One region of the Paenibacillus sp. FSL R5-0519 genome, then DNA from elsewhere that is predicted to be linked to it. Evidence: riboswitches for the same ligand, from Rfam matches in the RefSeq annotation. Region 1 holds a riboswitch; each other region holds the start of a gene.
The links. Region 1 has a riboswitch for thiamine pyrophosphate ahead of MKY73_RS27345 (ABC transporter substrate-binding protein). Riboswitches for the same ligand answer to the same signal wherever they lie in the genome.
Positions count from the first base shown of each region.

Region 1 (7,533 bases):
ATGACGGAACCGGAGTTGGATATCAAAACGAGGATATTGCTTGCAGCCAAGAAGCTTTTTGCACAGCAGGGGTATGACGGGACGAGTGTTCGTCAAATATGTGATGAGGCAGGTGCCAATGTATCGCTGGTGTCTTATCATTTTGGCGGCAAAGAAAAGGTGTTCGAAGCATTATTTGAGCATTTCTTCCCGGGGCATATGATGAACGCGCTGGCTGAAGAGTCCATGTCCTCGCCTGTGGAAGGTATCCGACGGATTATTGGTGAAGTTGTGAAGTTCACGATGACGGACCGGGAGATGAGCGATATTGTGCAGCTGGAGATTACACTGCGTACACATCGCACAGCTACCGTATTTCGTTTTTTGGACCCCGTCTGGACCCGAGTCAGGGAACTGCTGCAAGAGGGTAAGGATCAGGGATTGTTCCAGATCGAGTCCGTGTCTTATGCGATGCTTCAGGTTATGGGTGTGGCTTTGGCGCACAAACGGGCCAAGAATTCACGATTTGGCTTTGATTATCAGCATATGAATACAGACGAACTCGCTGAGCAGACCATTGAGTTCGTACTTCGAGGATTGGGAGTGAACCGCCATGAATGAAACCATTGAGTTGATGATGAAACACCGCTCTGTACGCAAATTCAAGCCAGACCCGGTAAGTGAAGAGCAGCTTGCAGCCATCGTAGCGGCTGGGCAGATGGCCTCCTCTTCTAGCAGTGTACAAGCATATACCGTAATTGCCGTGACGGACATAGAGCAGAAAGCCAAGCTGGCTGGATTGGCAGGCAATCAGGCCTACGTTAATGAATGTCCCGTGTTTCTCGTATGGTGTGCTGATCTGTATCGACTGAGTGATGCTGCGAAACGTCATCTTCCTGAGAAGGAATCGTATGCCGATTCGACCGAGAATTTCATGGTAGCCACCATTGATGCTGCACTGGCTTCCCAGAATGCTGCTCTTGCAGCAGAGTCGCTTGGTTTCGGAATCGTATATATTGGGGGGCTTCGTACCCGGATTGAAGAAGTCGCTGAGCTGTTGGGATTGCCGGAGGGCGTATATCCAGTGTACGGCATGTGTATTGGTGTTGCAGATCAGGAAACGGGGATTCGGCCACGTCTGCCACTGGATGCAGTTCTGCATCATAATCGCTATAATGCCGAGCAGAGCATCAAAGGTGTTGAGCAGTATGATGTGACAACGACGGCGTACATGAAAGAACGGACCAATGGTGAGCGAACGACTCCATGGTCCGAACTGATGGCGAAGCGCCTGACTGAGCCGGCACGGTTGCAGGTGAGACCGTTCCTGGAAAGCAAAGGATTCTTGAAACGTTAAATTATATATGTAAAATTAGAAGCCAGTCGTGGTGAAAACGACTGGCTTCTTTGTGCTTTGTTGTAATTCGCTGTGTTAGTAGGGCAAGCGAGAGTGCTTGCTGCTACCCAATTTTGAATTTGAATTAAGTTAAGCCGTAGAAACGCTTTGTATTCTGATAAAAGAGACGGGCGGCCCGCTCGGTTCCCATGCCGGTGATCTCACTCCATGCCTGAATGACCTGTCTGGTCATGGCCGGGTGTGTCATTCGTCCCTGAAACGGCCCTTCGAAGGGCCACGGTCCGTCGGTCTCGGCCATGACTTGTTCTGCCGGATATTGCCGGGCGAGTTCACGAATCTCTTCTTCATAACGAATATCCGGCGTGAAAGAGATGAAATAACCGTTGTCTGCCATGCGTTTTACCGTTTCGGGGGACCCTTTGAACCAGTGGAAATGAGCACGTCGGAAATGATTTTGCTCCAGCAGATCACAGACGATATCCGCATCTTCGTATACCGCATGAAGGACAAGCGGTTTGTTGTGCTTTTTCGCGAGTTGGATGAAACGTTCAAGCAGCTCGATATACCCGCTCTGATCGAAGCGCTGTCCTGCTTGCTCAGCCTCCAGTCGATTGTAATAGGGAAGGCCGACTTCTCCGATGGCTGTGGCTTGTCCCATATGCTGCTCAATCCATTGGAAGAACAGGTCCATCTCTGCGGTGGATGGCAGTTCCTGTTCCGGATGAAAGCCGAAGGCCGGATATATAGTGCGTGGATATTGATTAGCAAGCTCCAGATTGGCCTGGGCAGAAGCCAGATTCATGGATACCGCAATGACCGCTTCGACCTGCTGAGACGGGAAGGATAGAAGCATCTCGCGTTGTTCGTCAGGGGTATACTGATCCAAATGAATATGAGCATCAATTAATGGTGCAAAAGCTTGAGAATGCACGAGGGGATTCCTCCTTGTATTCCTATATATTTTAACTATGGTACGTCAGATTTCCTTTAACGGATCACCCATTAAAGGAAAAAAATAACTTAAAAGCCCGCGCTATTAGGATAGGCGGGCTTTCTGCTGTTCTTCTCTCATCCACTGTGCAATCTGCCGTTTACGTTCAAGAAATGCCGATTCCTCCGTAATTTCTTCTCGTCTGGGGCGATCAAAAGGAACGTACACCTCGTGCAACACCGTTGCAGGCCGGTTGGATAATACATAGACTCGATCCGCAAGCAGCAATGCCTCTTCGATATTATGAGTGATGAACAGCACCGAACGACGGTTCTGTTCCCAGATATCGAGCAGCCAGCGCTGCATGTCGCTACGTGTGAGTGCATCCAGCGCGCTGAAGGGTTCGTCCAGCAGCATCAACTCCTGCGGACTAAGCAGGGCGCGCAGGAATGCAGCGCGTTGCTGCATACCGCCCGACAGCATATGCGGGTATGCCTGCTCGAATCCGGCAAGACCCACGCTGCTTAACCATTTTCGAGCCTCCGCAAGTGCTTCGGCCCGGGGTGGAGCATCCATAGCTACTTCACCAGCTAGCAGTACATTGTCTTCAATGGTACGCCAAGGGAAAAGGGCAGGCTGTTGTGGCATATAACTGATCTTGCCTCGCTGCCCAGTAACATTATGACCGTTCATGAGCACTTGCCCTTCCTGTGGCTTCAGCAGACCACCGATGATATGGAACAGGGTGCTTTTGCCACAGCCGGACGGCCCAACGATAGCGACAAACTCACCTTGCTTCACAGTCAGGGACAGGCCGTTCAACACTGGTAGCCTGCTCCGTCGTTCACGGAATGATGCATGAACATCCACGACGTCCAGTGCAGGTGGAACCGAAGCAGCAGTCGTATATGTCGGTAGCCCAGAATTAGTCGAGTGAATTTTTTCACCGTGCTTTGGTTCCAATGTGCGTGCTCCCCGTTCAGGCTGGACGTGTTCGTCCTGTTGCTGATTCATATGCTCATCACTTCCTAATATATAGACTTACATGCTTTGTTATCGCTTCTGTGGCCGCCAGCGTACGAACAGCTTCTCCAGCAGCGCGATGAGCAGGAAGAGCAGCAAGCTGAGCGCAACAATAATCATGATTGCCACGAATAAGCGATCTGTGCGATAAGCTGATTTTTGCAGCATCATATAATAACCAATGCCCTTGTCTGCACCAATCCATTCGGCAATGATGGCGCCCATCACGCTATAGGTAGCGGCGATTTTGATACCGGAGAATACTGATGGTAGTGCATGGGGAAGCTCTAGCTTCCAGAAGATATGACGACGTTTGGCACCAGCCATGCGCATATAGTTCATCATGGCCGCGTCAGTACGGGTCAAGCCGTCCATGGCCGCCACCGCAACGGGGAAAAAGCAGACTAATATGATGGTAATCAGCTTGGGCAACAGCCCGAATCCAAACCAGATTAACAGGAGCGGTGCGAGCGCGATGGTCGGGATATTTTGACTAAGAATAAGTAAAGGATACAGGGCTGACTTGAGAAAAGGGACCAAATGCAGCACCATCGCAATCAGCAATCCGACCGCTGTGCCAGCTGCGAATCCGATCAGGGTTAACTGAATGGTTGCGGAGGCATGCATGCCAAGTCGCTCGGCCTGGGATGCTGCTTCGCGGGCGATATCGGACGGTGCGGGTAGCATCCATTTCTCGATATGGAACAGGGAAACGGCTCCCTGCCATATCGCTATAAAGAGAATAACCGCCACGAAGGGCGGCCATACACTTTTGAAATAGGCATTCATTAGCGGTACTTCTCCGTCAGGGTATCCATGCTGAAACCAGTAGGGCTATGGGCGATTTTGATCTGGGAGATGATGCTTGGGCTGCCAGCCTCCACAAGTACCTCGTGCATCTTACGGACAACCTCCAGCAGTTCCTCCAATTCCCCCTCCATCGTGGTGTCGAGCGCGTTCACCTGATATTTCAGGCCAGATTGCTGAATAACTTCAATGGCGCGATCTACGTATGGATATGAGTTCTCGCCATTTGGCGTTTTTGGAATAACCTGAATGCTAAGTAGTGTGCTTGCCATGAGAGATCACTTTTCCTTTCGGGTTGGGTTATATAAGCTGAACCTAGGGAATTTACACTTTACCACTTCGATTGCAGTACCCTCTTCCGATCGCTGTTATCCCCAGATTTCTTGAATCCATTTTCAATGGGGAAATCCGGGGATAGCGTATGCTTCCGATGAAGCTTTCTTTCAGAAAGCTTTTAGGCGAACACTCCGTTTCTTCAGATGGGTTCTGCATTCTTCGTTCTTGTGCACATAAAGGTCAACTTAACAGCTAGATTATTATTGGGGTAGAAACTCGTTCGTATATGCTTTGCTCACATCGATCTGTTCATCCAGCAGTTTTTTGCTAAACATCCAGTCCGTGTAGTTCTGCCACACTTCCTGTTTCTGTTCTCCCCAGCGCGGGGCGTCATCCGTGTACTTCGGACTCAGCCATTTCTGGCTTGCCAGTACCAATTCCTTGTCCAGATCCGGGACGGCTTTGACCAGGATGTTCGCTGCTTCTTCGGGATGATCAATCGCGTATTGATACCCTTCGGAAGTGGCTTTCAGGAATGCTTTCACCAGCTCAGGGTCGTTCTGAATCGTCTGCTCGTTCGTTACGAGGACAGGCGTGTAGTAATCCAGTGCATCGGAATAATCCTTCACATATAACATGTCGATCGGTTCCCCGCGCAGTTCAGCTTCAATCCCCGTCCAGGCATAGAAAATCCACGCAAAATCAATGTCCCTTTTTACTGCGGTGAAAAAGTCGGCGTCACCCATGTTAATGTTTTTTACTTTGGATACATCCGCACCTTCGCCCTCCATAATGGATTGCATCACGGCTTCTTCCACAGGGGAACCCCACCCGCCATAGGTTTTGCCTTCAAAATCTTTCGGCGACTTGATATTCCGATCCGCAGGAGCAGCGAACCCGGATGTATTATGCTGAATCACTGCTGCGATGGAGACGAGTGGAACACCCTGTGTGCGGGCTTGGGTTACACTCTCCTGATAACTTACGCCAAAAGGCACTTCATTGGATGCAACCATCGTATCTGCGCCGCCGGCACCTGGCTGAACAATCTCCACGTTCAAGCCTTCGGCCTTATAAAAACCTTGGTCTACGGCCGCATACAAGCCGGTATGATTCGTGTTTGGTGTCCAGTCGAGCACCACTTTAATATCCTTCAGGGCTGCGTTGTCGCCCTCATTGCTGCTCTCCGTATTCGTGCTGCCGTTCTGTTCAGCCGGGGCAGCTTCTTTACCGCCACATGCGGCCACAGTCACCAGTAGTACACATAAGAGCAATAGTCCCATTGTTTTACGCCATTTCATCTGTGATTCTCTCCTTCGGTATGTCCGGCCAGTGGCACGGGTACTCCTTGGCTTCATATCCAAGCTTCTTGCATAAATCGACAGATTTATACCAGCTATGATCCGGATAACGTCACTTTTTTTAGCTCTCTGGCTATATAAAAGAACATTAAAAAAGCGCCCCGTAATCCGGGACGCGTGCAGGCGTTAGAGAGGTGGCGTTCAGCCATAGGGCTGTGCCATTTCGATATACTCCGATTCCTACGCTGGCATGATCCAGATCAGGTCTAAGGGTTAGTATCTTGGTGGGATACACTCTCAGCCGGCCAATTCCGACTCCCCTGGGAAACTATGAAGTTACGGGCATTACTAGGTGTAATTATAGGCCAGAGGCCCAGTTGTGTCCAGTCAAGAACTGGATGGGAACGGATTTCGGGTCATCGTCTACTTGCTTCTAAGCCGCTTCGGTGATTAGTTTTTGATCGTTTGGCCTTGAGCCGAGCAGCTTGATTCATTTAAACAACATAATTTAGAGACAAAAGGAGATAGTACTGCTATACCAATAATTACTTTTACATAAAAATGGGGGAGTACTGAATGATCCTTAAAACCATAATCGCAATGATTCTGTGTTATAGTGCCTACGTTTTTTTCACAGCCTACCTTTTATTTTTGGTTCCGTCTCCATCTGCTATTGAAAATACGGATATACAAAAATCGTTAACAGAAGGAAGTACAACAGATCGTGTAATGCTCCTGGAGGACGGCTTTCAATCGGGTCAGGTGAGAATCCAGACCATTCGAGAGGCAAAAACAAGCATCGACCTGGCCTATTACTCCATTCAAAAAGGAAAAACATCTCAGCTTTTTTTTGCTGCTTTATTCGATGCGGCTGATCGGGGGGTTCAAGTTCGAATCATTTTAGACGGGATTTTTCACAGCATGCGCGGAGAATTGCGTGATATTCCAGATGCCATTGCAGCTCATCCCAATGTGGAATTAAGATATTATGAACCACTCCACCTATTTATGCCATGGACATGGCATAATCGTCTGCATGACAAGATCCTTCTTGTAGACAACACATATGGCATCATTGGCGGCCAAAATATTGGTGATAAATACATGGCATTGCAACCCCCAAAAGACTATGTTTTTGATCGCGATGTCCTTGTTTACAATGCAAACGATAATACGAACAGCACGGTTGTTGAAATGAAACAATATCTAGATCAGTTATGGAACCATCCATTCACCAAACCAGAAAAACATGCAAAACGTCAGCATCATGCAAAAGGGTTAAAAGAGCTGGCTCAACTGGCCGAGTTATATAAAGAAGCACAGGCTCAGAGCGATCCTTTTGTGAAAGTGTTGCCTAAGGAGTGGGTTCGAGGAGCGCTTCATTCCGACCACGTTGCTTTCATTCACAATCCAATCAAAAGACTGTATAAAGACCCGATCATGTGGAGAGCATTTGTTCATTTCGCCAATCAAGCAAACTCGAAAGTATACTTTCAGACGCCATATGCCATTCCCACTAAGAAAATGGAGAAAGCAGTACATCTGTCGATGAATCCAAAAGCAGAATGGATCATGCTAACCAATTCAATCCAGCAGACCCCTAACCCTTTGGCTTTCGCGGGATACTTAAGCTCTAAGGAAATGTTGCTTGATACCAGTCTGGCCATTTATGAATACCAAGGCCCTTATTCCATACACGGCAAATCATTTGTCATGGATGATTACCTCAGCATGGTTGGTTCGTATAATCTTGATCCCAGATCTGCCTTCCTCAATACCGAATCCGCTGTGGTCATTTCCGGTTCTGCATTCGCCAACCAACTAACAGAGGCTATGGATATCAAACGTGCGCATAGTAC
Region 1 is NZ_CP150234.1:6,100,158-6,107,690, reverse strand. Features, by position in the region: gene MKY73_RS27375 (TetR family transcriptional regulator) at 1-600, shown strand; gene nfsA (oxygen-insensitive NADPH nitroreductase) at 593-1,336, shown strand; gene MKY73_RS27365 (TatD family hydrolase) at 1,461-2,267, opposite strand; gene MKY73_RS27360 (ABC transporter ATP-binding protein) at 2,373-3,281, opposite strand; gene MKY73_RS27355 (ABC transporter permease) at 3,321-4,079, opposite strand; gene MKY73_RS27350 (thiamine-binding protein) at 4,079-4,369, opposite strand; gene MKY73_RS27345 (ABC transporter substrate-binding protein) at 4,634-5,674, opposite strand; TPP riboswitch at 5,894-6,006, opposite strand; gene MKY73_RS27340 (phospholipase D family protein) at 6,251-7,533, shown strand, end outside.

Region 2 (7,533 bases), 3.2 Mb from region 1:
ACTTCAAAATCCGAAAACTTGCCTGTTCCGAGCAATAATCTGGACTCAAACGTATATTTACCAATGTTCAACATCATCAACCGCCTCCTACAAAATGTACAATCTCGATTCGATCGCCTTCTCTTAATGCCGTTGTCTCATGATACTCACGCGTTAAGATGTTCCTGTTCAGCTCTACAACTACAGTCTTGACTTGCAGGTCAAATGATTGGAGCAGTTTATCCACTCGATTCATGCTGTCTTCAATCTCCATCCGTTGACCGTTAACGATGATATTCACTGCACCACTCCCTTTCTGTTCAAACGCTCTGGATTCAGCGCTTCAATTCCGAGTTCTTCTGAGCTTTTGCCAGCGATTAACTCCGCGATAAGCCTGCCTGTTATCGCACTTAGCAAAATACCATTACGGTAATGCCCAAAGGCAGCGAACAGTCCAGGTATACTCTTGCATGCACCTATATAAGGCAGCCCATCTGGCGTTGCCGGTCTTACACCTGCCCACGCTCGCTTAAATTGCGCTTCTTTCATCCCGGGTACCCAGTGGGTAGCCGCTGTTAGCAGCTTCTGAACACCCTGTACAGAAACATTCAAATCCGTTCTGCCCGGCAGACTGGTTGCCCCGAGCCAAACTTCGCCATTGGCTTTGGGAACAATATAGACATCCTCTGCATAAACCGTTCTGTCAGGTCTGTACCCTGCATGTTCATCTGAGAACTGAACAGCAGCTATTTCTCCTTTTACCGACCACACAGGTAAGCTCAGATTCACATGTCTCATCAATGCTTCACTCTGTAATCCAGCCGCTATAACGACATGTTTGCACGTTATCTCACCGATCGATGTGGTGATCCCCTGCACGCCGTGTTCGTTTGCTTGTACATTTATATCCTGTATGTCCTCCATAAACCGCGCGCCCATGGCTTGAGCAGATTCCGCATATGCCCTAGTTAGATGGACAGGAAGGATTTCACTCTCGTATGGTCTGTAGTAGGCTCCGTATGTATCTCTGTTAAGCCACGTTGCCTCCTGTTGCACAACCGAACGATCCCACCACACCTCATCAACAGACAAACCGGAATTTCGATTGTTCTTATAGCGGCTTAATTCACTGTATGATCGAAAAGGGGTCAAGAATCCATGGCGTTGCAGGCCGACCTCTACCCCACTGAGGGTATCCATTATCCCTTGTTGCTCAATAAGTAACTGTCTACTCTGCCTGGCAAGCTTAGCCATCAAAGGATGAGCAAAATCCTCACTATCTGGCGCCAGCATTCCAGCCGCTGCGCAAGAAGTGCCTCCCGCAATCGCGGAACGCTCCAGCAACAAAACACCCTGTCCACGGGAAGCAAGCTCATACGCAATGGCACAACCAACGACACCTCCGCCTACAATAATCGTTTCTACATGAATCTTATCCGGATTATCAGGTACACTTTTGCTTCTTGATTCCGTTTCAGAGTTCAGTTGATGACTGAAATGATTCCTGTTCTGACCCGTTACGATCTCATTCATCCTCTTATCTCCTTTCACCGGCTTAGACTTCCTGTAGCAACGATAGCCTGCCTTAGTGATGCAGCTGCCCGATCCGGGGAATCGCTCGACCATACATTTGAGATCACGGCGACTCCCTGTGCCCCAGCAGAGCGAATCGCGTCGATGTTTCCCGGCTCTATGCCTCCGATCGCGATGACAGGAATGGAGACACCTCTGCATACTTCATCAAGAGCATATAATCCTCTTGGTTCTAGATCTGGCTTGCTGTTGGTCGCGAAGACATGCCCAAAGAAAAGGTAATCAGCTCCCTGTTCTTCAGCGATTTTTGCCTCATCGATGGAATGAACAGATACACCCAGACGATATCGCTGCATTTTGCTTATGACAGCAGGGTTGTATTTACGTATCGCATCTTGCCCCCAATGAACACCGCCATAGAGATCATTCTCTGAGGGCAGTTCTGAACCATTGATAACGATGCGACAAGATGGAATACCAACATTACGCATACTTTCAGCCCAACCGATCTTGTCTTGCCATGTAAGTTGTTTCTCTCGTATGTGAATATAGTCCACCCATGGCCAAACATCCTTGGCTGCTTTTACAAAAGATGCTCGATCTCCTGCACCCGTAGATACAACATGCAATTCAAATGATTCGTGAACATGCTCATGAAAAATTGCGGTACCCTCCCTCTCCTTCCAGGCGTGAATGCTATGAAAACACAAAAAAAGCCACTCCCGTAGGGGAGTGGCTGCGTATGAATTATAGGATCAGATCACTGACTGATGCATACAGTTCATTTCGTGCAGTACAGCTAAAGACCTATAGCCATAACGTTATACACGCAACTGCATGTTTCAATTCGCTAAGCAGACGGTTGAAATCTTTTCGAGTTGCCGTTTGCTCACGTCATTCACTGAAACGCGCTCGCCACTTCCCTACGCTGGTATGATCCAGATCAGGTGCAAAGGGTCCGGAATCGCATTCTTCCATCTCAGCCGCATCGTGCGGCCCCCCTAGTGTTCATATGAAGTTGTAGCCTATGTTACCATAGACGGATTTTTTTGTCACCGTCATTTCTGTTAAACATGGTCTCAAATCATCTAGTTTTTCTCAGACCATTCTTCGACATTCCATGTTTTGGTGACCCAACCCTCGTAAAAATCAGGTTCATGAGATACCAGTAACACCGTTCCCTTAAAATCTTGCAAGGCACGCTGTAACTCCGCTTTGGCTGTGACATCCAAATGGTTTGTCGGCTCATCGAATAAAATCCAGTTGCTTTCGCGCATCAGGAGTTTGCATAAACGAACCTTGGCTTGTTCTCCACCACTCAGCATGTTGAGCGGACGAGTAATGTGCTCATTCTTTAATCCGCAGCGAGCGAGATGACCCCGGACCTCATTCTGAGTCAAATGTGAAAACTCATTCCAGACATCCTCGATCGGCGTGATATTTCCAGCACGAACCTCCTGCTCAAAATAGGCCGTTTCGAGATAATCTCCCAAAAAGGTCTTTCCACTCAGTGGAGATATTTTCCCGAGGATGGTTTTCAGCAGTGTCGATTTACCCACACCATTACAGCCTACAATGGCAATTTTCTCACCACGTTCAATCGTCATCGTCATTTTGGGCAGCAAAGGATACGTATATCCAATTTCAAAATCAATACCCTCAAAGACCGTTTTGCTACTCGCGCGGGCATCCTTGAATTTGAACGTTGGTTTAGCCGCTTCATCCGGGCGATCAATACGTTCAATCTTGTCCAGCTGTTTCTCGCGGCTCTTCGCACGACCTGAAGTTGAAGCCCGCGCCTTGTTACGCTGAATGAAATCTTCCTGTTTCTTGATGTACTCTTGCTGCTTCTCGTACGCATCAATATGCTGAGCTTTATTCATATCAGCCATCTCCAGGAACTTGTTATAGTTCGCTGCATATCTCGTTAATTTGGCAAATTCCAAATGATAAATGACATTTACGACTTCATTCATGAATTCCGTGTCATGGGAGATTAGGAGAAATGCATGCGGGTAGTCCTTCAGGTAACGTGACAGCCATTCAATATGCTCAACATCCAGATAGTTGGTTGGCTCATCCAGTAACAGAGCTGTAGGTTTTTCGAGCAGAAGCTTGGCAAGCAGCACCTTGGTGCGCTGTCCACCACTTAGAGCTGCGACATCTCGATCAAGACCAATTGCAGACAAACCAAGACCATTGGCCATCTCTTCAACTTTTACGTCAATCAGATAAAAATCGCCCTGTTCCAGTTGTTCCTGAATATCGCCCATCTCTTCCAGCAACTGCTCCAGCTTATCTGGATCTGCATCTGCCATCTGGTCCGTAATATTCATCATTTGTTTTTCCAATTCAAGCAACGGAAGGAAAGCATCCTTAAGCACATCACGAATCGTTTTGCCTGGCGTAAGCTTGGTGTGCTGATCCAGATATCCATAACGGACCTTAGGTGTCCATTCCACTTTTCCACTGTCTTTAAGCAATTTACCGGTAAGGATGTTCATTAATGTGGATTTACCAACACCATTGGCACCAACAAGTCCTACACGCTCTCCGGCGAGTAAACGAAACGATACATTTTTAAATAACGTGCGATCTCCAAAATTGTGACTCACGTTCTCTACTGACAATAAACTCATAAGATGAGGTTGCTCCTATCTATTAGACATTACTTTTATTATGGTTCCGAACCCCTATTCTAGCACAGGTCTCGTCTTTTCTGAAAGTAATGTAAACAGTTCAGGAACTCCTTCCAAGATTTTGTCATGTTCGCAAGCTAACGATTAGAGCAGTTATATTCGAAATAGCCTTGTGCAGCTGCTTGTCTTCCGTCTGTGAACACCTCTTCGGCACGGTAACCATTACCACATGTGGAGGGATAGTAGTACTTGATACCCGTTAAAGGATCTACTCCACCTACGATGGCCGTTTTCTTCACAAGTCTGCCTCCACCAATCGCATAATTGTTGATCTTCTGGTCACCAACACCTATACCTTGGATAAAGGCCATAATCCCTGTATCGTTGATGGAGTTGTACCAATCTTCCTGTGCTATCAGGGGCATCGTAAATGTATAGGATACACCGTTCTTTCTGGCAAACTCATTATGGCGGTTAATCACATCAGCAAGATCATCCTGCACAGAAGTTACAACCCGGCTTCGTCGAACTTGTTCAAATACGCTGCTATCTTGAAGTAAAGGAATCTGTGTGGTTGAAACCAGTTCTTTTTGAAAGCCCTCCACCCATCTCCCTGCGCTTGCGTCGTAGGCATAGACATAGTCGTCCAATGTAAAGTTAATACTGTTACCGTATGAATCTGAATATGTATAAGGTTTCTTGGGACTCCATACTTGCCTGAAAGAATCTTCCCGGTTACCTGTCAACTCTGTTTCTGTGGACAACATATAATAGCCATCGTAATCCAGGATAACCACGGCAGGAATGTAATTAAACATGTTTCGAATAGCTGCGGCATCATCCTGAATCCCCATATTCAAAGCCATCGTCTGAGTAAACGTCAACAAGGCAAGCTCCTTATCCGCTTTAACAAACTTGGTTGAATCATAACCTGCTTCATCACTTTGTTTCTCATTTTGATGCATAACTGCACCTGCATCCATCACTGCGGTTTGAAGTGCAGATCTGTATCGATGTCCAAGAAAGTTAGCCTCTTCGGCATCTTGGGTATGGAGTGAGATGATCCAGAAGAGCGGGAAGAAGATCAGCACGAATACTATGGATAGCTCAGTAATCTTCATTGAGGACCATACCTCCGTAGGTTACAAATACCGTTGAGGCCTGAGCCGTACCACTAAGCCATTCACGAATGAGCATGGAAGGTGTACGGTTTGTATTTTGGAGCGTCACGGTAAAAAAATCTCCTGTTGTCAACGTGTATCTTCGGCCAGGATCATCAGCCGGAGTCACACTTGAGGAAGGGAATAGCCTCTCTCGAATCTGAGCTGCGTAATATCCATCTTGTACAACCTCGTACGTCCCGGTAAAACTGTTAATGTCCATCGGGTCCGTATAATGAGGTACATATTTCTTATGTAAATGTTCCATCGACAACTCATACAAATTGCCCGTCTGTGCCAGTTGCTCCTCAAACTCAGCCAACATTCGAGGGGAAATATATCCTTTCGTTCGGACAGCATCGACAAAACGTGTTACATTCTGAACAGCCGTCATGCGCGCTATATCATCCTGCCGATCAGCTGTTTCCGCAGCTGGATACACATAGAGCAGAAGGACTGCGAGCAATACGGCAAGCAGCTTGGATGCGGCATTAATCAATTCACACTGGCCTCCTTCCAAAAAACAATCTTGAGCAGTTCTCCAGTTTCATTTCGTATAAACTCAGGCCTGTAGACGGCATCGAGCTGCACCGGAATCGTTGCTGTTTTGCTGACAAGTGGATCGATTACATAGGAAGTCCCATCTACTTCCACCGGAATTCCTGTGCCTGTCATCTGCCTCACGGTATGCAATACCTCTACGCCCTTATACCGATTCGGCTTGGTGGTATGCAATGTCGTTGTCAGCCGACCTTCCATACCTGCTGTTGTCTGTACTCTGTCGTTCAATGCCGCTGATAAGATCTTAATATGATGTTGCCCGTACAGGCAGGCTGTCACAAACAGGACAACCGCCGTACAAAACAACATAAGATGCTGGGTATTCTGGGACATGTTAAACCAACTCCTGTCAGGATTGCTGGAAGATTAGCCCTCTTACCACGTTGGAGCGGTCTTTTACAATAATGGCTTTGAATTTACCACTTGGATTGACATATTGATTGTCCTTTTCACTCATGGTCTGGTTAATAATCCCCACTTTATCGTCAGGAGCAATAACCGAGCCGTAGTCCGCATTATTGAGATCCTGTGAAATGTTCAATTGGTTACCATACCATTGACCCGCTTTATTTTTACCTGTAATGACTTGAATACCGAACTGATCCTTGTCCGCGTATTTACGCAGCGCATTGGTTACCTGTGATCCACTGATCGTTGTTCCGTCATACACCGTGAATGCAGCCTGGGACAGCTCGGTTTGAATATCAGCAAAATTGTTCTGCGCCGTCTTGGTTGCTTCCTGAGCCGAAATAAATAACAGAACTACAATTGTGATCAGAGCGATTGTCAAAAATATCCCTGCTGCCACCTTTAAAGCGCTTGATGCATTGTTCATGATAAATCCTCCCAAGTTATAAATTATTAATATATTTCAGACTGTCACACAGAAGAATTGTGCTACAGTTTCTGAATTTGTTCATAATAGATGTTCATCTGCAGGAAGCTCATACCGACCAATGGTATGACCAGGTACAAAAAGATTAGGGCATACATGGGAGCAAATCCGATGGTTCTCCCCCAGGATGCTTTAACATCAATCATTTTGCTGTACTCCTGCTTTCGTTGTTCAAAATAGAATGCCATCATGCTCTCAAGATCATCAAAGGCTTCACGTATTGAGATTTTGCCAAGGGCAAGCTGCAATTTATCAATCAGTCGCTGGAATTCGGGCAAGCCCGCCTCTTCCTTTAATTGTTCAAGTGCAAGCTCTGGCCCATGTTCAAAATGCAACAAACATTTTTGCAGCGGACGCTTGAAAATGACGGCAAATCGATTAAGCCATTCCAATATCTCCTCGACTGACATCCGGTCCATCTCACGCAGAATGGATATCACAGTCTGAAATTGATAGATTTCATGCCGCATATCCAACCTTCGCATTTTCCGCTGAAATAACATGAGCCATATGGGCATGTAATACCCTGCTACGCCCAAGACAATCGCTATAATCATTTCCCACCAGCGTACATATTGCTTGTTATATACCTCTAGTTTCTGCATAATGCGCGCGATCGTCTCAGCCTGGGTATCATGGTCCAGCTGAACGGGAGATAACTGCTGTAACGCGCCCAAGATGTCTTCGTATGTAGCTCCTCGGTTCATCTCTACACTTTCCAGCACGGATTGATCCAATGTTGTTTTTTCCTCAGCTTTCCTGAGAT
Region 2 is NZ_CP150234.1:2,695,398-2,702,930, reverse strand. Features, by position in the region: gene MKY73_RS12470 (thiazole synthase) at 1-74, opposite strand, end outside; gene thiS (sulfur carrier protein ThiS) at 77-280, opposite strand; gene thiO (glycine oxidase ThiO) at 277-1,512, opposite strand; gene MKY73_RS12455 (thiamine phosphate synthase) at 1,527-2,222, opposite strand; TPP riboswitch at 2,416-2,525, opposite strand; gene MKY73_RS12450 (ABC-F family ATP-binding cassette domain-containing protein) at 2,601-4,151, opposite strand; gene MKY73_RS12445 (hypothetical protein) at 4,289-5,272, opposite strand; gene MKY73_RS12440 (hypothetical protein) at 5,259-5,810, opposite strand; gene MKY73_RS12435 (hypothetical protein) at 5,807-6,205, opposite strand; gene MKY73_RS12430 (hypothetical protein) at 6,222-6,707, opposite strand; gene MKY73_RS12425 (hypothetical protein) at 6,770-7,533, opposite strand, start outside.
Region 2: linked by a shared signal. The riboswitch ahead of MKY73_RS12455 (thiamine phosphate synthase) and the one ahead of MKY73_RS27345 (ABC transporter substrate-binding protein) in region 1 are both predicted to bind thiamine pyrophosphate.

Region 3 (7,533 bases), 530 kb from region 1:
CCGATGGTGTTCACTGTTATGGTAACTGTAATATATCAAATGTAGTCTGGGAGGATGTGGGTGAGGATGCACTCACATTGAAGTCGGCCGGAACGGTCAACATTACCGGCGGTGCGGCGTATAAGGCCTATGATAAAGTATTCCAGATCAATGCAGCCGGAACGATTAACATCAAAAATTTCCGTGCAGATGATATCGGCAAGCTGGTACGTCAAAATGGTGGAACGACCTTCGCAGTTAACATGACGCTGGATAACTCCAATATTTCCAATGTGAAAGATGCTATTATGCGTACAGATAGCAGTGTATCTCAAGGGAAAATTACGAATACGCGCTATTCCAAAGTGCCAACTCTGTTCAAGGGATTTGCTTCAGGTAAAACCAGTCAATCCGGCAATGTCCAATATTAAACAGAGGATGAATCACTGGAGTTGATAAACGTGTAAGCTCCACTTGTGATTGGAAGGAAGTTGGAATATAACGTAAAAAAAGAGCGTCCCAAGGTCATTGCCACACTGACCTTTAGAGACGCTCTTTGTAATGCTAATGTCATAGTATTGTTTTGTTGAGCCATATGTCATATTGGAGGCTCAAATTATTTTTCTCCCGGAACTTCAACGATGACTTTGCCTTTTTCGGGAACATCAGAACCGGTATCAATGGAGCCCGATTTGTTCATGATCTCGTAGGAGGTTTCTTCAAGCATGCGAGAGTATTTAAATGATACGAGTGTTTGACCTGCTACGGAAGGACGAGTTCCTGCTTCAGCGACGGCTTTGGTTTTAATAAAGAACAGGTCACCGACGGTTCCGGCATTATTGCTGATGTTGGCCTGCCATTGCAGCAGGGCACTTCCATTTTTGTGGATATAATAACTGACCAGATCGTTGTCCTCGATAACGAAGAAACGATCCTTTTTGCCTTGTTCAAAAATGTATTTAATGGATGAATCCACCGGACCCAGAGGGGTGCGAATATCAAGGCGGGCTTGTCCCAGTTCAGAGAAGCGTGGCAGATGAAGTGCGGCTTCACGCGCCACAGTCAGATCGGAACTGTTATATTCTTTTACAAGAGTAGCATCGGTAGTGTAAATGTAAGCTTCCTTGGCCTTCTGGTTCCACTGCACCTTGGCACCAAAAGCTTCACCGATGGCACGGAGCGGAAGCATCGCTTTGCCATTCACGAGAATCGGCGCTGAAGACAATGTCGCACTTTGGGCATTTTTCTTCATTGTTTTGCTGTTTGGTGTAAGGATATACTTATCACTGCCTGTGCTAATGCTGATCTCTTTGGTTTTGTTATTGTAGCCAAACGTATAGTTGCCGAGGAATTGAAGCTCAGTCAATGCCACGTACGTAACCCCCTGCCGTATGACAACATCATATTGAGCTTTAACATTGTTAATATAGGCTGTCGGATTAGGTTTAGTTGCAGCGGCTTCCGCCACAGTGGATGAGAGTAAGGCAGGTGCCGTGCCTGCGGTGAGTATCGAAGCGGCAAGAATCATTTTCCATGTTTTAACCTGCCAAACAGAGTTGTACTTTTTCATTATTATCCATCTCCCTTCTAGCATTTAAGACGCATTACATAACCTAAATGTTGCATATTATGGAAAGAAAATTTTCAGATATCTCCCTTCCCATTACCCCATACGAAGCATGATGACTTTCTGGGGATTGTCACAAATACCCATCTGATGTACATTAGAAGCAATGAAATAAGTGAACCGGGAGCTCAATGAAGTTGGGCTGAGAGAGTGGCCTTGTGCCGCTGACCGTACATCTGATCTGGGTAATGCCAGCGTAGAGAACATGGATTTGCAGTATGTAAGGGTGAAGTGTAGGAATGAACGTGGATGAACAACAGACCTTTTTGAACTGTGGTGGTGTATCTGCCAGGGCGGAGAGGAATGGTTGATATTCCGTATTTTTGACATCCACCCAATACATCATTGTGAGGATTGTATACTGCGTGTTAGGCCTGCCCGGAACCGGGGAGGCTTTTTCGTTTATTTTTACAACCCCCACAGGGAACAAAGGAAGGACGTAGAGAACATGGCAACAACAACAGGCAACAAACGATTGAAATTAACGGATATTCTGGTAACCATCGTAATCGCAGTGGTGTTTGGGGTGATTTACAAGATATGGGGGCCTACGTATGACTTGATGAAACCATTCGGCGTTCATGCGGAGCAGATGATCTACGGCATGTGGTTTATGGCGGGCACGTTTGCTTTTGTTATCATTCGTAAACCAGGCGTGGCTATCTTGGCCGAGGTTGCGGCTTCAACGGTAAGTGCTTTTCTGGGCAGTGAATGGGGCATGTCCACACTTGTGTATGGTCTGTTGCAAGGGTTGGGAGCCGAGATCTTCTTCGCCGCATTCCTGTATCGTAAAACCAATCTGTTTGTCACTTGTCTTGCAGCAATTGGAGCCGCAGCGGCCTCGCTTGTGCTGGATTATCAGTATGGCTATATCGATTCACTCTCGGCCTGGAATTATACGTTATTCATTGGATTCCGCTTCATCGGAAGCATCCTGATTGCAGGCGTGTTCGCATATTATCTCGCCAAAGCATTGGAATTGACCGGTGTAACACGCTCCCTCAGACCGGTATCCAAACAGGATTATGAGGCGCTGGATTAGATGAACGGAGAGGGGAATCCGCAAGCGGTAAGTGTGACGAATCTAAGAAGCAAGTTCCCGGGAGAGAAAGCCTTGGTATTTCAAGGCTTGTCTCTTTCTGTGCGTCAAGGCGAGAAAGTGCTATTGCTCGGCCCAAGTGGCTCCGGTAAATCGACGTTATTGCAAATATTGAGTGGTCTGATACCACGTTCGGTTGAGATCCCGATGAAATGTGATGATATTCTGGTTCCCGCCAAAGCAGGAGTGATCTTCCAAGATCCGGATACCCAATTCTGTATGTCCTATACGGATGAAGAGATCGCATTTGTTCTGGAGAATCGGAATATTCCGCGTGAAAAGATGCCGGCGCTGATTGAATACTATCTGCAACAAGTGGGGTTATGCTTGGAACAGAATCGTGTATTGATCCAGTCCATGTCTCAGGGGATGAAGCAACGTCTTGCGATTGCTTCGATGCTTGCCATGGACCCGGAGGTATTGTTTTTGGATGAGCCCACTGCACTGCTGGATGATGAGGGTACTTCCCAAGTGTGGGACACCGTTAGACGGATTGCCAGTGACAAAACGATCATCATCGTTGAACACAAAATAAACGAGATTGTAGATATGGTCAACCGCATCATTGTGTTATCAACTGAAGGGAAGATTGTGGCGGATGGGCCAGCACAGCAGGTATTTACGGATGAACGGGGCAAGTTGCAGGCTTATGGAATCTGGTATCCAGGCGTGTGGGAAGAGCATGAGCAGGAGAGGGCAACGAAGGAAGAAAAGGAAAATATGACTGGTGACTATCTAGTCAGTGAAAATCAGGGCTTTCGGAGCCTGGAAGGACGGCAATCGTTTGGCTTATCCGATGCAACGGGGAGATTACCCCTAGCTCACGTCTCATCCTTATCGTCTGTATCGTCGTCACATCGGCCTGTACTGGACTTGCAGCAGTTCACCGGATGGCGTGGAAAAACACCTTTCATTCAGGTGGAACAGGCCAAGGTATGGCACGGAGATTGGATTGGTATTGTCGGAGCCAATGGAGCTGGCAAGAGTTCATTGTTGTTATCTCTGATGAATATTCTGAAAACAACAGGTCATTATGAGGTGCACGGTCAGCCTTCTGGCAAAACGGAACAGCTTGCAGATCAGATTGCGTTTGTCTTTCAGAACCCGGAGTTTCAATTTGTAACCAACACCGTGGCGGAAGAAGTGGAATTCTCATTGCTGGGGGGCAGGCTTACAACGGAAGAAAGACATGCCAGGACGGATCATATGCTGAATCAATTTGGACTAATCGACTTGTCCGAGCGCCACCCCTATCAATTATCAATGGGACAGAAACGACGTTTGAGTGTGGCCTCTGCATTGGTCAGAGAGCAGCGAATTCTGTTGCTGGATGAACCCACATTCGGACAGGATGCCCGCAATACATTCGCCATGTTGGCACAACTGGAGCAACTGCGGCGTGAAGGAACAGCTATCGTTATGGTTACCCATGATCGTGAAATTGTAAAAAGATATTGCACCCGAATCTGGACGGTAGATGAAGGGAGGTTGTCTGATGCAGCTGTCGTTTCCTCATCGTGAAACCTGGCTTCATGCCGTCAATCCTGGATTGAAGATGATTATTCTGACGATAATGTTTGTCATCGTTATCCTTATTCACAATCTGAATGTGATGGCCAACGTTGCGATAGCGATGATGCTGTTGCTGGGCTGGACAGGGCACCCGTGGTACAGATTGATCCTGTACGCATCACCGTTCATCCTGGTGTTTATCTCCACATCTACAGGCATGATGATGTTTGGTAAGGGGGAGACCACATGGTATAAGTGGGGATTGATACACATTACGGAAGAGAGCTTTTATCGCGGATTACATCTGGGATTTCGCTCGCTGAGCATGGCAGCCGCTGGGTTACTCTTTGGTCTTACGACCAAGCCGATACGGCTGTTTTATTCCCTGATGCAGCAGTGGAAGCTTCCTGCAAAATATGCCTATAGCTTTCTGGCCGCGATGCGCATGATCCCCATTTTGCTGGATGAATTCCAGACGCTCCGTTACGCTATTCGTATTCGTGGAACAATGCAGCGCGGTTCGCACTGGAACGTGTATGGTACACTCAAGCGTTATGCTATTCCTCTGCTGGCACAGAGCATTCGCCGTGCACAGCGAATGGCGGTAGCGATGGAAGCGAAGGGATTCACGGATGGGGCGAGCCGAACGTATTACATTCAGATGGGCTATTCCCGAGCTGATCTGTGGTTTGTATTTTATTATATCCTCACCTTAACAGCTGCTTATTACATTGGGATCACCTTTCCTTATCATGCTACGATGGTAGATGTAAGGTAATACTGGGAGATAGAGAGAAATATATTGAGGTAAACGGTAACTTTTTCCTTCGCACAACGTCTATATGGAAATAACTTCTAATGGATGGGGATGAACGAGAGTGAAGACGGGTCCTGACTGGCAGGGAATGGGGTACAAGTGGATGACCATGACTGGATTATCAGCTGTACTGTTGATGGGATGGATGCTGCTGGATTCACAAAAGGTAGTGCTTGGAGGACAAGCTTCGGTTACAACGCCCCAAGCTTTGGGAGCAAGTCCCCAAGCCTTATCAACAAAGTTGGCTTATAAACAAGGAGAATCCGTTACGCTCATGAATGATATTCCCCTGTTTCAAAACAGGAGGGACAGCAGTGTGGCTCCTGACCAAATGAAGATTGAATACTATACAACAAAAAACGAGAAGTATAGGTTGGCATCGGTTCGAGGCGAGTGGTTGCAGCTTAAGTCATCCGATCATGGAGACTTCTGGCTGCCAAGTTGGTATGCAATGAAGGAGAGCAGAAGCATGACGGAAACAGCTCCGCAAAGTCTCACCCTTCAATCGGGCAGCAAGCTGTATCTGGCTCCAGACAGTGCTACAACCTGGACTTTTGAGAAAGCGTTAACAAGTAAAGCTGTTATTGTTGCAAAGTGGAAAGGATGGTATGGCGTCTCCATTGCTCCACGAACCTGGAGTAAAGAATCCTCCACGTATCGGCCAGGACTCTTCTGGATCAAGGCAGAGGCTCTAGAGCAGAGGAAGAATGTGGCTGATGGTTGGTTCCAACAGAATACATCGCTACCGACTTCGGTTATTCGTCATTTGACGGATATTAAGCTGAACAAGGCAACCACCTCCAAACAAGTGGCTGGGTGGTTAGGCAAACCGGATTGGAAAGAGAGTTCAAGCAATTTGAATGATACCGGCTATGAAATGAATATTGGGCAGACCTGGAGATACGAGCGGGAAGATGCACAATTTCTGGTCACATTCAACAAGAATGGCAGACTGGTCAGAACACGCTGGAATTTAGCACAGGATAATCGAAATGCTGTCGTTTCCGATTGGAACATCAGTCGGGCGGATGAAACTGGGTTCACAACAAAAATCTATGGCACAACGCTGCCGACGACAATCCCTTGGAAATCGGTATGGACCAATCAGGGGGATATCAACTATACCTTTTTGCAAGCAGCTACAGATGATGTTCTCCTGATGAAAGGGGATGACGGTGGGTTTAGTGGGTTTCATTATGAGAGTTCAGCATACGCACTTGACCGACATTCCGGCAAGAAATTATGGGAGATTAACGCGGGATATGGAAGACAGCAGGTAGAGGTGGATGCAGAGCGCAGATATGTTACAATCTACACCGATTATGACCCTGACAAGAAAAAATACGTGGATCGTATTCGTCATCTGGACTTGAAGAACGGACAGGTCACTTGGACGTATAATCCTAAGCAGAAATTCAGACTGAATGGCATCACCGCTGCGAAGAACGTTGTGGTTGTGGATAGCCCCGTTGTGGAGGGTTCAAGCAACAGTTGGTTGACGGTTCTGGACAGTGCAAACGGAAAAACATTGTGGACGCGAAAACTGGCTACGGGTTATGAATTATTGAACAAGAGTGCAGATGACCCTTATGTGTTGTATTGGGAAAAGAATGAACTGGTTGCAGCTGATCCTCGATCAGGGCGAACCGTATGGAGCTTGAAGGCCAAACGATCCACCATAGAACAATTTGTGAATAATCCATATTTTGATGGAATTGAACGTCTTGATCCCTTTACAACCAGGAATGCTGAAAGATGGCTATCATTAGATAATCAGTGGCTGCTGCTTGATCTGAACACGGGGAAAAAACTTGCACAATTTCCTGCACAGGCAGGACAAAGATTTGAAGAGCTGAATGATGGCATGCTGTTGATCCGTGAGAACAAAAACGGCGATCATTACGGAGAGTATAAAGATTTTACAACTACCCTGTACGATGCCAGGACAGGCAAAACACGGTGGACACTCAAGGGCAACATTGAACGAGGACTGGTGGAAGAGGATCAGTTGTATGTGATTAAAAATGGTTACCCCGCGGCTTTGAATTATGATACGGGGGAGACGCGTTGGAATGCCAAAGATACGATTGCCACTCTCAGGTATCCCACGAATCAGGGGAGCTATCTGGTCATTGATGATCAGTTGCTGCTGCCCATGGATGAGAATTGGTTGGTATTGAATAAAAACAATGGAGCCTTGTTAGGTCGTGTACATGACGTGGCGATGGGAAACCCGGAGCATCGCGACCGGGATGCGAAGAACGGAATGATCAACCGGATCGGCAATGAAGTGTATGTGGGTTCGTCCAACGGACGTTTTCGCGTGTATGAAGCCAGCCGCCTTCAGGAGGCAATCTCACCTTAAAAGCTTGTCTCATCAGGGATGTTGATTTATTATAAATGAACAGGATTGCTCGCGCTCCGGTTATCGGCTGTGCGGGCTTTCTTCATGTGTTCTTGAAGAACCATGCATGATCATTCACGGGAGGACTCTCCATG
Region 3 is NZ_CP150234.1:5,572,071-5,579,603, reverse strand. Features, by position in the region: gene MKY73_RS25065 (pectate lyase) at 1-410, shown strand, start outside; gene MKY73_RS25060 (copper amine oxidase N-terminal domain-containing protein) at 596-1,549, opposite strand; TPP riboswitch at 1,716-1,826, shown strand; gene MKY73_RS25055 (ECF transporter S component) at 2,055-2,648, shown strand; gene MKY73_RS25050 (ABC transporter ATP-binding protein) at 2,649-4,226, shown strand; gene MKY73_RS25045 (energy-coupling factor transporter transmembrane component T) at 4,201-4,995, shown strand; gene MKY73_RS25040 (PQQ-binding-like beta-propeller repeat protein) at 5,096-7,399, shown strand; gene MKY73_RS25035 (ATP-binding cassette domain-containing protein) at 7,531-7,533, shown strand, end outside.
Region 3: linked by a shared signal. The riboswitch ahead of MKY73_RS25055 (ECF transporter S component) and the one ahead of MKY73_RS27345 (ABC transporter substrate-binding protein) in region 1 are both predicted to bind thiamine pyrophosphate.

Region 4 (7,533 bases), 520 kb from region 1:
GCTGCACCATGTATTCGGTGCAGCCCACGGGCTGGCTGTGCAGGGAAGCAGGGCTACGCCCGCATCCCGCGCACTGCCGCAGCGAACTGCGCAGCCGCTGCGCACACATCGGCCGCGCCCGCGATGGCGGAGATGACGGCTACGCCGTCGGCTCCAGCCGCCATCACGGCGGCCGTGGTATCGGGCGTAATGCCGCCGATACCCACAATCGGAACTGCGATGCCTGCGGCACGCAGTTCCGCAACCCCTGCGGGGCCCAGCACAGCGTGGGCATCCGCTTTGGAGCGCGTCGGGTACATGGGCCCGACGCCAAGGTAGTCGGCGCCCGCCTGCACAGCACGGCGCGCCTCATCCACAGCGTGGGCGGATACGCCAAGCATCCGCCCATCTCCAATGCGGGCGCGTACGAGCGCCGCGTCCGCATCATCCTGGCCGACATGCACGCCGTCGGCCTCCACCGCTACAGCCAGCTCCACATCATCGTTCACGATGAACGGGACCCCATGCTGGCTGCACACCTCGCGAAGCCGCATCGCAAGCGTCATGCGAGCTTCGCCGATCAAGGCGCCAGTTCCCTTTTCGCGGAACTGGAACAGCGTAATGCCGCCAGCAATAGCCTGGCGCAGCACTTCCACAGGGTCTTGCGTCGTATTCACGCTGCCCATGACCAAATACACCTGCATCGCACGTTGTACCGCTTCTGCATCCCAAGGGCACATCACTGTTCACCTCGCTGTCTGCGCTGATACGCAAAATGGTTTGTTGGCCCATGTCCGGCCCCAATCCCCAGCTCATCTTCAATGGCTGCCTGAATGAATGCTCTCGCGGTCGTTACGGCAGCCAGAACAGGTGAACCCTTGGCTAACTCTGCGGTGATCGCAGCAGAGTATGTGCATCCCGTTCCGTGTGTATGACGTGTTACCACACGAACATTCTCCAGATAATGAAAAGACTGCCCGTCGTAGAGCACATCCACGATCATGCCACTTCCTTCATCATGACCACCTTTAACCAAAGCATACGTTGAGCCCATCTGTACAATCTGTCTCGCGGCTTCTTCCCGCTGATTCAGATTCGTGATGGACATTCCGGTAAGCAGTTCCGCTTCCGGAATATTAGGTGTTGTGATCAAGGCATGGGGCAGCAGCTCCGTAACCAGCGCCTGTACAGCTTCCTGCTGAAGCAGGGGGGCACCGCCTTTAGCGACCATCACGGGATCGATGACCAGATTAGACCAACGGTAGTGCCGCCATTTCTGAGCAACTAACCGAATTATCTCAGCACTATATAACATGCCGGTCTTCGCCGCAGTTGGCTGAAAGTCTTCGCCGGTCGAGTCCAACTGTTGAGCGATACCATCATAAGGGATGGGAAACACACCCTGCACACCTGTTGTATTTTGAGCGGCAATTGCCGTGATAACCGTCATGCCATATACCCCAAGCTCCTGGAACGTTTTTAGATCGGCCTGAACTCCTGCGCCGCCCCCGTTATCAGAGCCCGCAATGCTTAGCGCTTGAGGAATGCTGCTCATACTGCACCTCCACGGATCTGACGGATCTGTGCGCGTTCTGCCAAGAGGTCGGGCGTTACTAGTGCCAGTTGATTCAACAACTCTATCTGGAAGCTGCCTGGCCCCTGATGATCCGTCTTCTCTGCCGCCAGTTCAGCCGCTACGCCATAAAAAGCGAGTGCTTCAACAACACTGCCTGGAAGATCGTCTTCGGATTCCGCTATGGCTGTAAAAGCGCCAATCACCGAACTGAGCAGACAGCCAGTACCCGTGACCTGAGTAAGCAGGGCATGACCATTACTTGTGAGGAATGTGGACTGTCCATCTGTAATGATATCTTCCTTTCCGGTGATGACCACGATACAGTCAAGTTGTTGTGCTGCCCGCTCCGCAATGCCGATCCGGTTACCTTCACCTGATCCTGCATCGACACCTTTGATACTCCAGCTCTCACCAATGACATTGGCGACCTCCGCGACATTGCCGCGCAGTACCGTGAGGCGAAGCTCACGAACGAGCATCTGAACGGTTTCTGTACGATAGGCGGTTGCGCCTGCGCCGACGGGGTCCAGCACGACAGGCACGTGATGTGCATTAGCCGATTGGCCTGCAAGTCGGATCGCCTGAACGACTTTGTCATCGAGTGTGCCAATGTTGAGCACCACGGCTCCTGACATTTTGGCGACATCAGCGACCTCTTCATGAGCATAGGCCATAAATGGGGATGCACCAAGCGCAAGCAAACCATTGGCTGTAAAGGGAGCAACGACAAGGTTGGTGATATTGTGTACCAGCGGATTTTGCGTACGAACACGTTCCAGATAAGACATATAATTTCCTCCTTGTTTTGAAGTAACGCCACCGGCAGAAGCCTGATATGCAGAGTCACTCAACAGAATAATAGGATATGAGTCTCCGTGTTGAGCAGGGCGAACAGTGTAAAGACAACGAGAGACGTTACAGCGGTAAAAGCAGATGTAAAAGATAAATCCAATTCATAATGCAATAAAGATGGATTAATGTAACTGGGTATGGAAGAACAAACGGAATCATCTTGATCAATATCTAGCCTTGATTGAAACAGCTAAAAGGTAGAGCCACATAAAAATGTAATTCGCAAAAAAATAGTAATAATACAAAAACGAAACAGTACAACAGTACAGCAATGTAACAATGCAACAGTACAACAATGTAACAATGCAACAGTACAACAATGCAAAATACAGAAAGTGACCCCAGGGTAAGTCTCCTAATTCAGGCAAGCGGTATAGTGAAGGACTTGGCGTTCAAATAGAGTCTTGAAGCCCAAACCCAAACCAAGCTGGTAGCTCTTTTGGCGAATTCCTTCCGCAGGTTCAGACGGTGTTTCTAAAGAACCCGGGACATCTTATTTGGCTGTCAAATCCTACTTTTGAAATGTAAGGAACGTCAGACACGTTATTTCCCTGAATTCCTTGATTAAAACGATGCAAACGGCTGTTTATTCTAATATTGCGTGTCTCAGATTCCTTAGATTTCTGAGACTGCTTTAAATCCTCGAATAAGACGTCTCAGATTCGTTAGCGCTCGCCGCATGCTCTACTCCGAACACATTAGGACGCGATTCAGCTCCCGGTAGATTTGAAGATGTGCGCTAATGTACATGAACAAATGCATAGCTCCAAGCCGCCTAAACGTATACAAGGTACTCGATCACATACCATGTCATCCAAACGTATACAAGGTACTCGATCGCATATCATGCCACTTAGAATTACTAAAGATTATGATTCTCCACTCCTTGCTCCAGCCAGTTACATTACGGAAACCTTTTACATTTCGTAAACCTTGTTGCCCCTAACGCCCACGTTTTTGCTAACTTTTCTTTCAATCCTCTTACTTTCCGATCCCTTTCTTTTAGTCATTTTCCTTCATTCCTTGTGGCTTTTCTTTACTTACTCTCCTTGCAGATTAATAAAAGCATCCTCGGCTTTCACCGATTCAGGAATCATTTCAGTTGCAACGAGCCATGCACGTACATTCTCCCACGATTCCATTTCCTGCCGACCAAACGGTTGACCTTCTTCATTCATGAGCGGCAGTAGAATAGCCAGGCTTTTGGTTTCGATCTTCGGGTCAAGCGGAGACGTTTCATTCTCATGAGCGAGCAAAATATTCAAGGCCTCTTCTGGATGCTCCGTCACATATTTCTGTCCTTCCTGGATCGCTTTGACGAACCGGGTCAGTTGTTCTTTTTTGGCTTCCATACCAGCTTCACTTGCGGTCAGGACCAATTCATAATAATCAGGCACGCCATAGTCGACAGGATTAATCGATTTCATGGCATGGCCTTCTTTCTCCAAAATCAATTGTTCATGGTTAATAAAACCACCCATAATCGCATCCGCCTGTCCAGAAGCCAGGGAAGGAATCAGATCGAATCCAACGTCGACCAGCTTCATGTTATCCGGGTTGCCACCATCGTGGCTGATCATCGTACGTACCATCGCGTCATACAGCGGAATCGAAGAATAGCCAACAGTCTTTCCTTCAAGGTCTTTGGGTGAACGCACGTTGCCATTCGCTTCGGTCAACAGATGTACGAGCGGGTGGCGAACAACAGCAGCAATGGAACGTACAGGAATGTTCTCACTACGCGCGAGCAAGATTTGAGGCTGATAGCTTAGAGCCAGATCGATTTTACCGGCAGCAACCAGTTTGAGTGAATCATTGGTATCCGCAGGCATCTGAATGTCGACATCCAGACCTTGGTCTGCAAAGTATCCTTTTTCCTGAGCTACATAGATGAAGGAATGTACTGCATTGGGGTACCAGTCGAGCATGATGGACAGTTTATCTTTGGTATCTGATGCTGGTTCTGTTACAGTCGAGTTTGCTTGCTGTGCATTGGTTTCCGAATCTGTTGTTGGCGTGTTTTTGCCAGCACCCGTGGTGCCGCATCCGCTAACGATCAGCAACAGGCTTATGAGTATAATGGGAAGCAGGGAGTATATACCTTTGTTAGTCATAAATGAAGTTCCTCATTTCATCGTTTGGGTTTGTAGAAAATGGACAGCAGCATGTTAACGGACAAAGTGACAATGTACTGATTAAAGTTAGCTGCTGGAATGGTGCATAAGTTATGTTGTGTAGAGCGTAATTCCTGTAGTAACATCTAAATTCTCTCTACATTTTATCCAGCTATTTTTTCGCTTCATGGCGCCGAGTGCCAAAGCGTTTCTCCAGCCAGGCAATCAATATAAACAAAACGATCCCGAGCAGGGATAACAGCACAATAGCGGCGAACATCGCGTCCGTGTTCATGTTGCTGGACATGCGGCGGCTGAAGTATCCGAGACCTTTGCTGCCACCGAGCCATTCGCCTATCGTTGCACCAACCACGCAGTACACCACAGACATCTTTAGCCCCGAGAAGAAGGAGGGAAGTGCCAGTGGAACCTGGAGTTTGCGAAAAATATCCCACGTGCTGGCTCCCATGGTGAGCAGTAGTTCACGCTGCTCTGGATCGCCTTGGCGAAGTCCATCGTAGGTACTCACCACAATGGGAAAGAAGGCGATCAGGAACACCACCGCGACTTTGCTCCACAGCGTGTAGCCAAACCATAGGATGAAGACGGGGGACAGGGCAATCAACGGGATCGTCTGACTGATTACGATGAAGGGATATAACGCTTTTTCAATCGACCGATTCATATGCATACCAGTTGCAAGTGCAATTCCGGCACCAATGGACAAGCCAAAACCAACAACAACCTCCATCAAGGTAGCAGGCAGATGTGTAGCCAGCAGGAGGTGACGATGCTCATACAGGGAGTTGGCAATCGCCGTTGGGGCTGGAATGATGAAGGAGGGCACCCATCCCATACGCACAATCCACTCCCAGAAGACAAGCAGCAAGAGCAGGAGCCAAATAAACAGACCATAACGGTCAAGCCAACGCCTTACGTTATTCTTCATGCAGTTTCCCAAGTTATCCTCTCGCATGCAATTGTTCCTCCAGTCGTCGTCTCATCTGAACGAGCGCCGGTTCGTAGATCATGTCCGAATGTCTTGGACGTGGCAAAGGTACCATCAAATCTTGTAGCGGTTGGCCTTGGCTCCCCGGAGTTAACAGGATAATCCGATCACTGAGTAGCAGGGCCTCTTCAATATCATGCGTAATGAACAACACGGTTTTGCCCAGATCTTCCCACAGCTCCAGTAGCCAGCGATGCATCTCGCGTTTGGTTAAGGCATCGAGTGCGCCGAATGGTTCATCCAGCAGCATGAGATGGCCACCTGTCAACAAAGTACGAAGCAGTGCGACACGTTGGCGCATGCCACCCGACAGCTCGTCCGGGTAAGCATGCGCGTAGCCGGATAAGCCAAATCTGTCGAGCCCTGCCATTATGTCTGCGCGAATTTTTCCCTTATCATGTCGCCCTGGAGCAAGTTCAGCGGGGAGCATGCAATTCTCCATGACGGTTCGCCAGGATAACAGGAGGTCCTTTTGCGGCATGTAGGCCACCTGCCCCAGTCGCTTTCCTTCAGGGACCCAAGGAATTTCAATGGTTCCGTGGGTTGGCTCAAGCAGGCCTGCCAGCAGCTTGAAAAGGGTGCTTTTACCGGAGCCGCTGGAGCCGATGAGCGAGACGAATTCGCCGTTGGCTACACGCATCGACACATTGGAGAGCACGGGGGAATCCCTTTTTCCCGGGAAAGCGTAGCTCATGTTGTGAATGGTTATGTTATTATCCATCTCGTTCTGTTCCCCCTTGTTATTCCAAATTCAACTTCAAACTGCGGGATCTTTCATTACACCTGCTGATCTGCCCGCAGAACGCGAAAAAGACCCACCCATTTCCGGAGAAATGAGTGGGTCTGTAAGTTCAATTCACATTAAATTTCATCATCAACATGAAAAAATCCGCTTACTGAAAGGCCGCTCCACTTCCCTCCGCTGGTATGATCCAGATCAGGTTCAAAGGGTCCGAATCATTCGATTCGTCTCAGCCGTAAGGCTCCCCTAGTGCATTGTTCAAGATATGCAGTTGTGTGTTCAGCATATATCACATGCAAGTGGAATGTAAAGGGGGCCGTGGGTTTATTTAATGAAACAGATACGATACAATATCTACTGAATTTCTATACACTGCTTTCGGGATGTAATCAATGGAAGGGGAAGTGTAATATGAAAACGATTGGTCTTATTGGTGGAATGAGCTGGGAGTCATCGTTAGAATATTATCGAGTTATTAATGAAGAAGTGAAAAATAAATTGGGAGGATTGCATTCAGCCAAGTGCATTTTATATAGCGTGAATTTTGAAGAGGTCGAGCGTTATCAAGCTGAAGGTGATTGGGAAAGCGCTGGTGAATTATTAGGGAATGCTGCTCAGTCATTGGAAAAGGCAGGAGCAGAAATGATTGTAATTTGTACAAATACGATGCATAAAGTAATTAAACATATTGAAGAAAAAGTGACACTACCCATCGTACATATTGCTGATGCAACAGCAAATCAAATTCATAAGTCCCATATAAGTACGGTTGGTTTACTCGGCACGAAATATACGATGGAACAAGACTTTTATAAAAAACGAATTGAATTTAATGGTATTAAGGTTTTGATACCGAATGAAGAGGATAGAAAAGTTGTCAATAAAATAATATACGAGGAATTATGTTTAGGGAAAATTGAGCCCTTATCAAGGGATTATTATAAAAAGGTGATCCAAAGGCTGGTTGATGATGGAGCTGAGGGAATCATATTAGGTTGCACCGAAATTGGATTATTAGTAAAAGTAGAGGATTCAGAAGTTCCCTTATTTGATACAACATATATCCATGCGATTGAATCTGTTCATTTGGCACTAGCCAAATCATTTGACTCAACCCGATAAACCCGTTCTCTGATTTACCTTGGCTCATGAACTCGATATAATAGGGATGGGCCGTACAGGCCGGATCACAAAATGCAGGTGGGATTGTTCTCCCTCCTAGGCAGAATGGGGACCCAAGTTGAAAACGTTCAAAAAAGTA
Region 4 is NZ_CP150234.1:5,581,068-5,588,600, reverse strand. Features, by position in the region: gene thiE (thiamine phosphate synthase) at 54-719, opposite strand; gene thiD (bifunctional hydroxymethylpyrimidine kinase/phosphomethylpyrimidine kinase) at 719-1,534, opposite strand; gene thiM (hydroxyethylthiazole kinase) at 1,531-2,343, opposite strand; gene MKY73_RS25090 (ABC transporter substrate-binding protein) at 3,448-4,521, opposite strand; gene MKY73_RS25085 (ABC transporter permease) at 4,694-5,497, opposite strand; gene MKY73_RS25080 (ABC transporter ATP-binding protein) at 5,484-6,251, opposite strand; TPP riboswitch at 6,428-6,530, opposite strand; gene MKY73_RS25075 (aspartate/glutamate racemase family protein) at 6,684-7,394, shown strand; gene MKY73_RS25070 (radical SAM/SPASM domain-containing protein) at 7,513-7,533, shown strand, end outside.
Region 4: linked by a shared signal. The riboswitch ahead of MKY73_RS25080 (ABC transporter ATP-binding protein) and the one ahead of MKY73_RS27345 (ABC transporter substrate-binding protein) in region 1 are both predicted to bind thiamine pyrophosphate.